DNA from 3 places in the Clostridium sp. Marseille-P299 genome. Region 1 is predicted to be linked to each of the others. Evidence: predicted binding sites of a transcription regulator. Region 1 holds the regulator's gene; each other region holds the start of a gene.
What was found. The regulator Rex, encoded in region 1, represses fermentation and respiration genes when NADH is low (regulators of the CRP and FNR family bind a similar motif). The targets are predictions, from matches to a motif close to ATTGTTAANNNNTTAACAAT.
Positions count from the first base shown of each region.

Region 2: the regulator Rex is predicted to act here: its motif matches at 1,365-1,384, upstream of adhE (bifunctional acetaldehyde-CoA/alcohol dehydrogenase).
Region 3: the regulator Rex is predicted to act here: its motif matches at 2,253-2,272, upstream of BN4220_RS17670 (DUF5692 family protein).

Region 1 is NZ_FJVE01000007.1:430,003-434,224, forward strand. Features, by position in the region: gene abc-f (ribosomal protection-like ABC-F family protein) at 1-1,373, opposite strand, end outside; gene BN4220_RS10130 (redox-sensing transcriptional repressor Rex) at 1,868-2,527, shown strand; gene BN4220_RS10135 (hypothetical protein) at 2,549-3,172, shown strand; gene BN4220_RS10140 (bifunctional ADP-dependent NAD(P)H-hydrate dehydratase/NAD(P)H-hydrate epimerase) at 3,366-4,222, shown strand, end outside.
Region 2 is NZ_FJVE01000005.1:413,443-417,664, forward strand. Features, by position in the region: gene BN4220_RS03655 (hypothetical protein) at 1-176, opposite strand, end outside; gene BN4220_RS03660 (SOS response-associated peptidase) at 608-1,231, shown strand; gene adhE (bifunctional acetaldehyde-CoA/alcohol dehydrogenase) at 1,579-4,197, shown strand.
Region 3 is NZ_FJVE01000007.1:2,219,771-2,223,992, forward strand. Features, by position in the region: gene BN4220_RS20580 (FAD-dependent oxidoreductase) at 1-105, opposite strand, end outside; gene hypB (hydrogenase nickel incorporation protein HypB) at 239-907, opposite strand; gene BN4220_RS17670 (DUF5692 family protein) at 1,204-2,184, opposite strand; gene BN4220_RS17675 (FadR/GntR family transcriptional regulator) at 2,463-3,170, shown strand; gene BN4220_RS17680 (RNA polymerase sigma factor) at 3,388-3,948, shown strand; gene BN4220_RS17685 (hypothetical protein) at 3,945-4,222, shown strand, end outside.

The sequences.
Region 1 (4,222 bases):
AATTTGGCTAGTGAAACTCGTCCACGTTCTCCACCACTGATATCCTTGATTAATTTAAAAACATCATCACCAGTAAATAAAAAGGCAGCTAATACATTACGTACCCTTGTGTTATCAAGATATGGGTAGGTATCTTGGATCTCATCAAAAATCGTTTTGTTCATATTAAGAACATGATGCTCCTGGTCGTAGTAACCAATATGCACTTTTGCACCTGGTTTTATTTCACCTGCATCCGCTTGTATGATTTGATTGATAATTTTTAAAATAGTAGTTTTTCCAGTACCATTATTACCAATGATTGCGATTTTCTCACCACGCTTAATTTCAAAATCCAAATCTTCAAATAATAAATGATTGCCAAAGGATTTTTTTAGTCCTTTTACGGTCAAGACATCATTTCCACTCATAATGTTTGGCTCTAATTGAATGTTCATTTCAGCATTTAGAGTCACCGGCTTATCAAGACGTTCTATTTTATTTAACATCTTTTCACGGCTTTCCGCACGCTTTATGGATTTTTCGCGGTTAAAAGATTTGAGTTTGGCAATGACTTCTTCTTGATGTTTGATTTCTTTTTGTTGATTTAGGTAATGGTGAATCATTGTTTCACGAAGCTGTTCTTTTTTCGTCGCATAGTCGGTGTAATTACCTTCAAAGACAGTTGCCTTTGTATTTTCTAATTCAACAACTTTGGTGACAACCTTGTTTAAAAAATAACGGTCATGGGCAATTACTATAACAGAGCCATTATAATTAACTAAAAAGGTTTCAAGCCAAGCAATAGATTCCATATCTAAGTGGTTTGTTGGCTCGTCTAGTAAAATTAAATCGGGATTACTAAGAAGTAATTTACCTAAGGAAACTCGTGTCTTTTGACCTCCAGATAGAGTAGAAACTTTTTTATCAAATTCGTCTTCAGTAAAACCAAGACCTTTTAAAACACCGATTACTTCACTTTTATATGCATAGCCATTCTTTAATTCAAATTCATGAGTAAGCCTAGTGTAGGTATTAAGTAAACGATCGAGTTCAACACCAGTCACAGATTTCATTTCTAATTCTAGAGAACGAATTTGTTCTTCCATACGAATAACATCTGCTTTAATACTTAAAACTTCATCATAAATTGTATTATCAGTAGCTAAATCTTGATGCTGAGCTAAATATCCAACGCTACAGCCTTTCGAAAATATAACATCTCCCTCATCAGAAGATATTTCATTCATAATTATTTTAAATAAAGTGGATTTACCAGCACCGTTAATGCCGACAATCGCGACTTTTTCACGTTCATTTACATGAAAGGACACCTTATCTAAGATAACGGTTGTTCCATAACTTTTGCTTATATTATTACATGCTAATATCATGACGGACTCCTTTAATTACTACTAAAATAGAGCATACTTGTCCTTTATTGTAGCAAAGAAAACGAAAAGCGTCAATTATCTTCCCTTGTGAGAAAGGAATCTACCATGGGATAAAAGCTTATGTAAAAAAACAAGTATTACATAGGAGATTTCCTGTAATACTATATAAATAGTGAGAAAATTGTTACCCGTATGGTAGATAAAATGATATCCGAAACTAAAAACTTCTTATTATAATGTAACTTGCGTTTGACGAGATTCATCCATTTCGTTATAATAGGTATAATGAAAATGCTTCTCATAAAGCAATTTTATAGTATAAAGTACTTGTTTTGAGTGTAATAGTATCATTATTTCAAAGTGAAAATAGTGCTGGATATTGGCGAAAAAAGCAAGAAAACAAAGGATTTAGATACATTGACATATTATTAACGATTCACTATAATTATACTATAAAGGAACCGAACGTTAATAGTATAATTAAGGAGGTTTACATGTACGATAAGGCGATATCATCAGCAGTTATTAAAAGACTGCCACGTTATTACAGGTATTTAGGGGAATTACTTGAAAATGACGTTGTTCGAATTTCATCGAAGGAATTAAGTGAGAAAATGAACGTGACCGCATCGCAAATCCGTCAGGATTTGAATAACTTCGGAGGTTTCGGACAGCAGGGGTATGGGTATAATGTGGAGTATTTATACACCGAAATTGGGAAAATCCTAGGACTTGATAAAAAATATAATGTTATCATTATAGGCGCAGGTAATCTAGGGCAAGCATTAGCAAATTACACTGATTTTGAACGTCGAGGATTTTATATTAGTGGTATCTTTGATGTAAATCCAAGACTTGTTGGAATTTCAATTCGTGGAATCGAAATTCGTTTAATGGATGAATTAGAAGAGTTTGTTAAGAATAATACAGTAAATATAGCGGCACTTACAATTCCAAAGGCAAAAGCACCACAAGTTGCCGCAGAATTAGTACGTTTAGGAATTCATGCAATATGGAATTTTGCACCTACAGATTTACATTTACCAAAGGATGTAATGGTGGAGAATGTTCACTTGGCAGAATCTTTAATGCGACTATCCTATAATTTAAAAGCAGCAGAAGAGGTAATGTCATCAAAAAACAGTGAAAGATAACGAGCTTTTGGGGGGATGTTCTTGCGAAAATTAAATAATAATAATGAGGGTAAAATTGACTTTACAGAGATATTTCGTAATAAGAAGATTCCTATTCTTACATTAGATGAGCGATGGCTTGCATTATTTCCTGAGCAAGAGATGTCAGTAGGCATGAAACAATTACGAGATAAATTGAATAATTTACTAAAGAAACAAGGAAAAACAGTGGATGAAATCAAGAATTTAAAACGTGTGAAGAAAAACCTGATGCAGGAAATTGTTGATAACATGGAAATTGATAATTCCTTACTTGGTAAAATTAAAGGTAAAAAATTAGAGAAGAATCAAAAGTTAATTTTAAATATAAAAGATGAACTTTTAGAAAGAGAAGATCAGTTAGCGGATCTTCCCTATGAAATAAGGAATGCGAATGCAGAGCTAATGAGTGCTAGTGCTTTAATTTGCTATGAGAAATTAGAACATAATAACAAGCAAGTAAAGCAGTTAGAGGAAAGCATTGCAAGTATGCGCATTCAATTAAAAGAGATGATACTTAAAAAGCAAGACTTAGAAACAGAGACGAATGCAATCTATACTTATATGCACGATGTTCTAGGCGCTAAAACGATGGAATTTTTGGATGATGAAATATTAAATGAATAAAACTAAAACCGTCGATCAAATCATAAGAAAGCCGTTGCTAAGATATTTGGCATCGGCTTTTGTAATATCTAGTAAATGAAATCGTTTGTTATTTATCTTGTTTCTATTTAAATTAAATCTCTTGAATCAATATTGTTTGAAAGGGCTGCCATTACAAGATTCATGTATCTTGTAGCAGTAAAAGGGTATAATTATGAAATACGCAGTTAATTCAGATGAAATGAAACAAATTGACTCTTATACGATTGAACAAATTGGAATTCCTTCTCTAGTTTTAATGGAGAGAGCAGCATTAAAGGTGGTTTCTCATATAGAGAGTGTAGCAAAAAAAGAAAATAGTATAGCGGTAGTATGTGGTACGGGCAACAATGGCGGTGATGGAATTGCTATTGCTCGTATTTTGTATATACAAGGCTATAAAGTTGATTTAATTATTCTTGGAAATTTGGAAAAACTCACAAAAGAATCGGAAATACAACTTTCAATTGTTAAAAAATTGGGCATATCCATTAGGTCCAAATTAGAATCCAATGAATATAATATTATTGTTGACGCAATGTTTGGAATCGGTCTACAAAGAGAAATTGAAGGAGTCTATAAAGAAACAATTGAAAAAATTAACTCTTTAAGAGCCTATATTGTGGCCGTTGATATTCCTTCTGGAGTAGATGCAAATACAGGAAAAATTAAAAATGTTGCAATTAAGGCAGATGTTACAGTTACCTTTGGTGAAAACAAGCTGGGATTACTCTTGTACCCAGGAGCTTTCCATGTTGGAAAAGTTATCGTTGAAGACATTGGTTTTCCTAGGGTAGCAGTAGAAAACGTTTCGCCTAAATATCATTATTTTGAAAAGGATGATCTAAGAAAACTACCAAAACGTTCTTCTTATTCCAATAAAGGAAGCTATGGTAAGGTATTAATTATTGCAGGTTCCACCAATATGACAGGGGCTGCTTATCTTTCGGCGAACGCTGCATATAAAATGGGCTGTGGTCTTGTAAAAGTGTTAACTTCAAGATCAGGAGTCGAAGTAATACGTACCCTTTT
Region 2 (4,222 bases), on a different contig from region 1:
CATACGAATATTAAAATACGGACTCCTGAAGGCTTTGCCTCTTTTCTATATAGTATTTCATTAATATCTACAGTTACTCTTTCATGCAGCTCATTTTCTAACCGGAATCGCATTGGTTTTACTTCTCCTAACGTATTACAAACAAATATCATATCCACTGGTACATTCGTCTGCATGCTATTACACCTCTTTTCAATCGAACATATGTACGTCTATTATATCAGAACATATGTTCTTTGTAAATATAAGATTATTATTAATTAAGCTAATTTACTGGTTTGTATTACATTTTTTTCTATTAAATTTATTATCCAATTTTACTTTAATTAAGTTTAACATTTATTAATCTTTTTATTAAATCAAGATAAAATTTAAGTTTATCAAGAATAAAAAATCACAAATTTCTTACTTATAGTTATAGAATTTACCAGTAATATTTTAAGTTTTATAAAGATAAAATATCGAACTTTGACCAAAAAAATAAGTTAAAGGAGAGATAAAAAAAGTAGCATTAAGAAAAGTAGAATAATTTTCAGCCAAATTGTGCTATAATTTCAGTAGTGATATGTGCAAAAAAATGAGCCCAAAAAGGTAGAAGGAGATATATATGTGCGGTAGATTTTATATTGAGGAAGAAGATAATGAGGAGATTCTTCGTATCGTTAGACGTTTGGATGAACGTTTTCAAAACGAAAAAAACTTAAAAACTGGCGAGATCTATCCTACAAATACTGTAGCTATTCTCACCAACGAAAAAGACTCTTTAGTTCCAAAAGCAATGACTTGGGGATTTCCTGGTTTTAAAGGTAAAGAAGTCATTATTAATGCAAGAAGCGAATCTGCAAGTGAAAAACGACTATTTTCAGAACCTTTACTAACGAAGCGAGTTGCAATACCCTCCAGTGGATTTTTTGAATGGAATCGCAATGGAGATAAGCAAAAGTACTATTTTAAAAATCCAGAGGAAAGGATTCTTTACATGGGGGGCCTTTATCAAGTGTTTAATGAAGGTGAACGATTTGTTATCTTAACTACTGCTGCAAATGACTCTATGAAAGAAATTCACCATCGTATGCCTATTATATTAAGCCAAACAGAGGTAGAAGCTTTTATTTTAAACTATAATGATGCACTTAATATAATAAATCACACGCCAAGACTTCTTTGGAAAGAGAAAGTATCCTCAAAACAAAAAGAATCTTATGAACAACTTAGCTTTGATTTTAAATAACTATTTTGTAAAAGTTAAGTGATTATTCAAGCTATCTTTTGTCATTACTTTTTTGTTTTAATTTTTATTATTACTTCTATTTATTTTTACCATAAATCGGTTTTTATTAACATTTTATTTGTGAGATATAAACATTGACAATTTTTTAACACTGTTATACAATGGCCTTGTTCAAATATGATTGATATTGCGTAATCAAGTTTGTTAATTTTTTAACATCTTTATTAATAATTGATTTACTTACAAGTAACTGAAATTGTTGCTTTTTCTATTGCAACCGCACAATCAGACAAATTTCTATTGTAACCGATATGTAATGGAGACCAAATTTATAGGAGGATAATATAATGGCTAGGAAAGAAATGGTAAATGAAACAACTCTTGTAGATAGCATTGATACTTTAATCACAAAGTTGGCAGAATTAAGAGAGGCACAAAGAGAGTTTGCTACTTATACGCAAGAGCAAGTTGATAAAATATTTTTTGCAGCTGCAATGGCAGCAAACAAACAAAGAATTCCGTTAGCAAAAATGGCTGTTGAAGAAACAGGTATGGGTATTGTAGAAGATAAAGTTATCAAAAACCACTATGCGGCAGAATACATCTATAACGCATATAAGGATACAAAAACTTGTGGCGTTATTGAAGAGGATTCTAGTTTTGGTATTAAGAAAATAGCAGAACCAATTGGTGTTATTGCTGCTGTAATTCCAACAACAAATCCAACTTCTACTGCTATTTTTAAGACATTAATCAGCTTAAAAACAAGAAATGCAATCATCATCAGTCCTCATCCACGTGCAAAGAATTCCACAATCGCTGCTGCAAAGGTTGTTTTAGATGCTGCTGTAGCTGCAGGCGCACCAAAAGGAATTATTGCTTGGATTGATGTTCCATCTCTTGAATTAACCAATGAAGTTATGAAGAGCGCTGATATTATTCTAGCGACCGGCGGTCCTGGTATGGTAAAAGCAGCTTATTCCTCCGGTAAACCAGCACTTGGCGTTGGTGCAGGTAATACACCAGTTATTATGGATGAATCTTGTGATGTTCGCTTAGCCGTTAACTCTATTATTCATTCTAAAACATTTGATAATGGTATGATTTGTGCTTCTGAGCAAGCAGTTATTGTTAGTGATAAAATTTATGAGGTAACAAAGAAAGAATTTAAAGATCGCGGTTGCCACATTTGTAATAAAGAAGAAACCGATAAGTTACGTAAAACAATCCTTATCAACGGTGCACTTAATGCAAAAATTGTAGGCCAAAGCGCGCACACAATTGCAAACTTAGCTGGATTTACAGTTCCTGAAACTACTAAGATATTAATCGGTGAAGCTGAATCTGTTGAATTAGAAGAAGAACTTGCTCATGAAAAATTATCTCCAGTTCTTGCAATGTATAAATCAAAATCCTTTGATGATGCAGTTACAAAAGCTGAGAAATTAGTAGCAGATGGTGGTTATGGTCATACATCTTCAATCTATATCAATGTTGGTACAGGCAAAGAAAAGATTGATAAATTCTCTAATGCAATGAAAACATGTAGAATCCTTGTAAACACTCCTTCTTCTCATGGTGGAATCGGCGATTTATATAACTTTAAATTAGCTCCTTCCTTAACACTTGGTTGTGGCTCATGGGGTGGTAACTCTGTTTCCGAAAATGTTGGTGTAAAACACTTAATCAACATTAAGACAGTTGCTGAGAGGAGAGAAAATATGCTTTGGTTTAGAGCACCAGAAAAGGTTTACTTTAAGAAGGGCTGCCTTCCAGTCGCTCTTGATGAATTAAAGAACGTAATGGGTAAGAAAAAAGTATTTATTGTAACAGATGAATTCTTATATAAAAACGGTTACACAAAATGTGTTACAGATAAATTAGATGAGATGGGAATCACTCATACTACATTTTATAATGTTGCTCCAGACCCATCTCTAGCATGTGCTACTGAAGGCGCAGAAGCTATGAGATTATTCCAGCCAGATTGCATTATTGCTCTTGGTGGTGGTTCTGCTATGGATGCAGGTAAAATTATGTGGGTAATGTATGAACATCCAGAAGTAGATTTCCTAGACTTAGCAATGCGTTTTATGGATATTAGAAAGCGTGTATATAGCTTCCCTAAAATGGGTGAAAAAGCTTACTTTATAGCCATCCCAACCTCCTCTGGTACTGGTTCTGAAGTAACACCTTTCGCAGTTATCACAGATGAGAGAACAGGCGTTAAATATCCTCTTGCAGACTATGAATTACTTCCTAAGATGGCAATTGTAGATGCTGATTTAATGTTAAATCAACCTAAGGGCTTAACCTCTGCTTCTGGTATCGATGCTCTTACACATGCTCTTGAGGCTTATGCTTCTATTATGGCAACAGATTATACGGATGGCCTTGCCTTAAAAGCGATGAAGAATATCTTTGCATATCTTCCAAGAGCTTATGAATTAGGTGCTGAAGACCCTATTGCAAGAGAGAAGATGGCCGATGCTTCTACACTTGCTGGTATGGCATTTGCTAACGCATTCTTAGGTATCTGCCACTCAATGGCTCATAAATTAGGTGCGTTCCACCACTTACCACATGGTGTTGCTAATGCCCTTTTAATTAATGAAGTAATGAAATTTAATGCAACTAACGTTCCTACAAAGATGGGTACTTTCTCTCAATATCAGTATCCACATGCACTTGAAAGATACGCTGAGTGTGCTAGTTTCTTAGGCATTCAAGGTAAGAATGATGAAGAAAAATTCAATAACTTACTAATTGCTATTGATGAATTGAAAGAACGTGTAGGAATTAAAAAGACAATTAAGGATTATGGTGTTGATGAAAAACAATTCTTAGAAACACTTGATGAAATGGTTGAACAGGCATTTGATGATCAATGTACTGGTGCTAACCCAAGATATCCTTTAATGAAAGAAATTAAAGAAATATATTTAAAAGTATACTACGGTAAATAATTTTCCCTAATACCTTCTCGTAAAT
Region 3 (4,222 bases), 1.8 Mb from region 1:
CTCAAGTATTATATATTCTGGATCCGTAGATTTTATCTCATTTTTTGCCCCACGCTTTTTATTACTAATATGATTCGCAAGATCTAATACCTTTTCCTTTACCATGGTTACCCTCTCCATCTACGAAATATTAATTATTCCTTACAATACCATGACTCTTTTAGGACTCTATTTGGACTACTTCCACTTCTTAACTTCTTAACTTCTTAACTTCTTAACTTCTTAACTTTTTCACATCTTACTCTTTCCACTGTTTAACTTCATCACGAATCCAATCTGCAAATAAATCGATTCCTTCTCCTGTTCTAGCGGATATTGGTATGATTTTAACCTTTGGGTTTCTTTCTTTTACTCTCTTAATACACTCCTCTAAATCAAAGTCAAAATAAGGAAGAGTATCTATTTTGTTAATTAATAACACATCAACAACAGAAAACATCAAAGGATATTTTAATGGCTTATCATCACCTTCTGGTACACTAAGTATCATTGCATTTTTAGAAGAACCTGTATCAAATTCTGCTGGACATACTAAATTACCTACATTCTCTAAAATAACAAGATCCAAATTCTCAGTGCCTAAGCCGTTTAGCCCTTGCTTTGTCATATCTGCATCCAAATGACACATTCCACCCGTGTGAAGCTGTATCACCTTTACTCCTGTTTTAGAAATTGTGTGAGCATCTACATCCGAGTCAATATCTGCCTCCATAACACCAATTTTTAATTCCTCTTTTAAAGCTTCAATGGTTTTTGTTAAAGTTGTTGTTTTTCCTGCTCCTGGCGAGGACATTAGATTTAGAAGAAACATCTTTTTTTCTTTCAATTCATTCCGTAATAGATCTGCTTGTTTGTTATTATTATCAAATACGTTTTGCTTAATTTCAAGAATTTTAAACTCGCTCATTACTAGATCCCCTTTTCATTTAAAATTATGTGTATACGAAGAGTGACAATGTCTGTGACAAAAACATATATAAATAAGCTTTAATTATTTGGTAAATGCCTTGGATACATATTAAATATAAATGTTAATTATTTAGCGAATACTTGATTACATATGAATATAATGTTATTTATTTAACGTATGCCTTAAACACATATGAAATATAATGTTAATTATTTAGCGTATGCCTTAAATACATATGAAATATAAGTGTATTTAGCATATGCCTTTAAAACATATGAAACTATAATCTTGAATTATCTAGCTAATACCTTGACTTCCTTATATTTCGCAAGATCTGTATATAGTTCTCCTTTATATGGATTTCGTTTTGTTTTCTTAACCTTATAAATCATATAAACGAATACTCCAATGTTCGCTAAAAGTGCTAGAAAACTAAAAATAAACAATGGTGTTTCATTATAAGAAGATGCTACTGCGAATTTACCTTCATCTATAAACGCTGGGAACGTCTGAGCAAACATACACCACAGCGCTAAGGTATGTGCACGGTGCTGTAACCACGCCCCTTTGCCTAGTGTAAATGCACAAAGTGTTGGTACTAACAATAACGCAAATCCGCAGTACCAAGCATGCCCTGGCAAGCAATTGTATGTATAAGCAAAGTTCCATAGATCATAAGCAATTATCCAAAACCACAGCATATCGGGCCAAAGCATATCTTGACTGTTATCATTTTTCGTTTTCTTACGGATACAAATTCCTAACCAACCTGTAATCGTAATGATATTTAAAATTCCTGCAATTGCATTCATAAAGTTCCAACTACCACCAAGTACATACATCGTTCCATCCGATAAAATACCGCCACTTTTATATTGCGTACCAATTTGTATGTCTCTAGCAACAGCTTCGCATATGTTGATTGCAAGAATTAATGGTGGAAAGCATAAGGCCCACTTTTTATCTGACAATCTCCATTCTTTCCCCGTCTTTTTATCCTTCCCATGAACATAGCGAATACACCAAAATCCGATGCACCCTGCGGTTGCTGAATATACTTTAGCAAGGTGAAACCAATCCGTATAAGTCGTGTCTTTTAATGCTGTAAACCATAGGACGGATAAAAAAATCGGGAGGACAATAAAACAAACAAAACTACCATACTTATTTCTTCTTGAAAACTCATTGAGTAGAAATAAAGCTACAAAAACTAGTATCCAAACTAGCCAAACTTGAATTGCTGTTGCACCTGCATCGTAATTAAATCGAAACATATCATGCTCTCCTTTTTATCTTCCACTTTCTCAGCTGTGGTCATACCAGTTGGAAAATAGTGTTATACTTTGTTATAATATTAACATTCTGTGCTATGATAGTCAATCTTAATAGTGCAATAATTTACATATTTTAATAATTTTCCCTTGTTTTTATCTAATTTTACCAGTACAATCTAATTATAATATTTGTGGTATGTGGTCATACCAAATCCATGAACTAAAACTAACATATATCTCAATTAATTGAAGCTATAAAAGGCAAGATGGAGGTTTCTATGGAATTTTCAAAATTAAGTGCACCATCCTTAAAAGAACTATTTGTAACACAACTTGAACACATGATCTTATCAGGTAAATTAAAAATTGGAGAAAAACTTCCTCCAGAACGACAATTAGCAGAAGTTATGCAAGTTAGTCGTGCGGTTGTAAATGGAGGTATCTCTGAATTAGAGAAGAAAGGTTTCTTAATTATTAAACCAAGAGTCGGCACTTTCATAGCAGACTATAGACGTAATGGAACTTTAGATACCTTAATTTCAATAATGAATTATAATGGAGGTCGATTGCGAGATGAAGAAATTCGATCAATCCTTGAAGTTCGGATTGCACTTGAAACACTTGCAGTAAAATTACTTATGCCAAAAATTACTCCCGAAGATATTCATTTACTTTATGAAAAAGCAGAACAAATTAAAAATGCCGATTCAATAACCAAGGCATCCGAGGCAGCCTTTGATTTTCAACATGAGTTAGCTTTTTTATCAGGGAATACTCTTCTCCCACTTATCTTTCATTCTTTTAAAGTTGCCGTTCTTACTCTTTGGGAACGTTTTTGCACCTTGTATGGCATTGACGCACTTTATAATAACACCGCTACATTAATCTCCCTTATAAGTAATGGTGATACTGAGAAAGCTCTTCAATGGATCAACGAATCGGTTGATAATAGTATCCATGGTAGTCGGCCAATTTATTATTCTTAAATACTATGCTAAATCAAAAGAACTATAAAATTATTAAGCAAAAAGGATTTGAGTAGATTTAAAAAGACTGAAAAAGAAGTGTTTATTCGTTTCTAGCAATAAACACTTCTTTCTCTAATTCAATAATTTAAGAAAAATCATGTTCTCACGCAACCAAAATCAATTTTTAACGAGATATAGAGTGAATACGTATAACAGGGAGAAAGGAGGTTCACCTATGCAAGATCAAATGATTGTCGAACTCTACTTGCAGCGAGACGAATCAGCGATTCAAGAAACAGAAAAATCATATGGCAATTATCTTCGAGCGATTGCTTACAACATTCTTTCAAACATTGAAGATAGCAAGGAAAGTGTAAATGATACCTATCTAAATGTATGGAATTCCATACCACCGCATAAGCCAAATATTCTTTCTACTTACCTAGTAAAACTAACCCGTCGGGCATCCATTGACATCTACCGAAAGCGAAATCGAGATAAACGAAAGGCTTCTGAATATGCTATTTCACTTTCTGAATTAGATGACTGTGTTTCTAAAGGTGATACTACCGCGCAGAGTGTAGATTTGAATATCCTGGCAAAAGAAATCAATATCTATCTCCGCACATTGTCAGAAGAAGCAAGAAACACATTCATTGGAAGATATTATTTTATGGACTCTATTCGTGATATTTCGGCTTATTATGGAATGAGTCAATCTAAAGTAAAAAGCATGCTACACAGAACAAGAATCGGCTTGAGAACTTATTTAGAACAGGGGGGATTTGATTTATGAAAAATGAATTTATCAGTGATGCTTTAGATCTATTAGATGATGATATAATTATAGAAACCGCTGTGGTACGTAATAAGAAAAAACATTCATCTTTTGGTTGGCTAAAATGGGGAGCTATAGCAGCATGTGTATGTTTTGTTACAGTTAGTGCTTTTCAAATATTTAATCATGAATCCCCGAAAAAAAATATTCAAAGGTGGTCAAAACACTTTGCTGCGGAAGATTACTTTAAGTACAGCAATGAAGAAAGAGGAAATATATCAACTAGTACTAA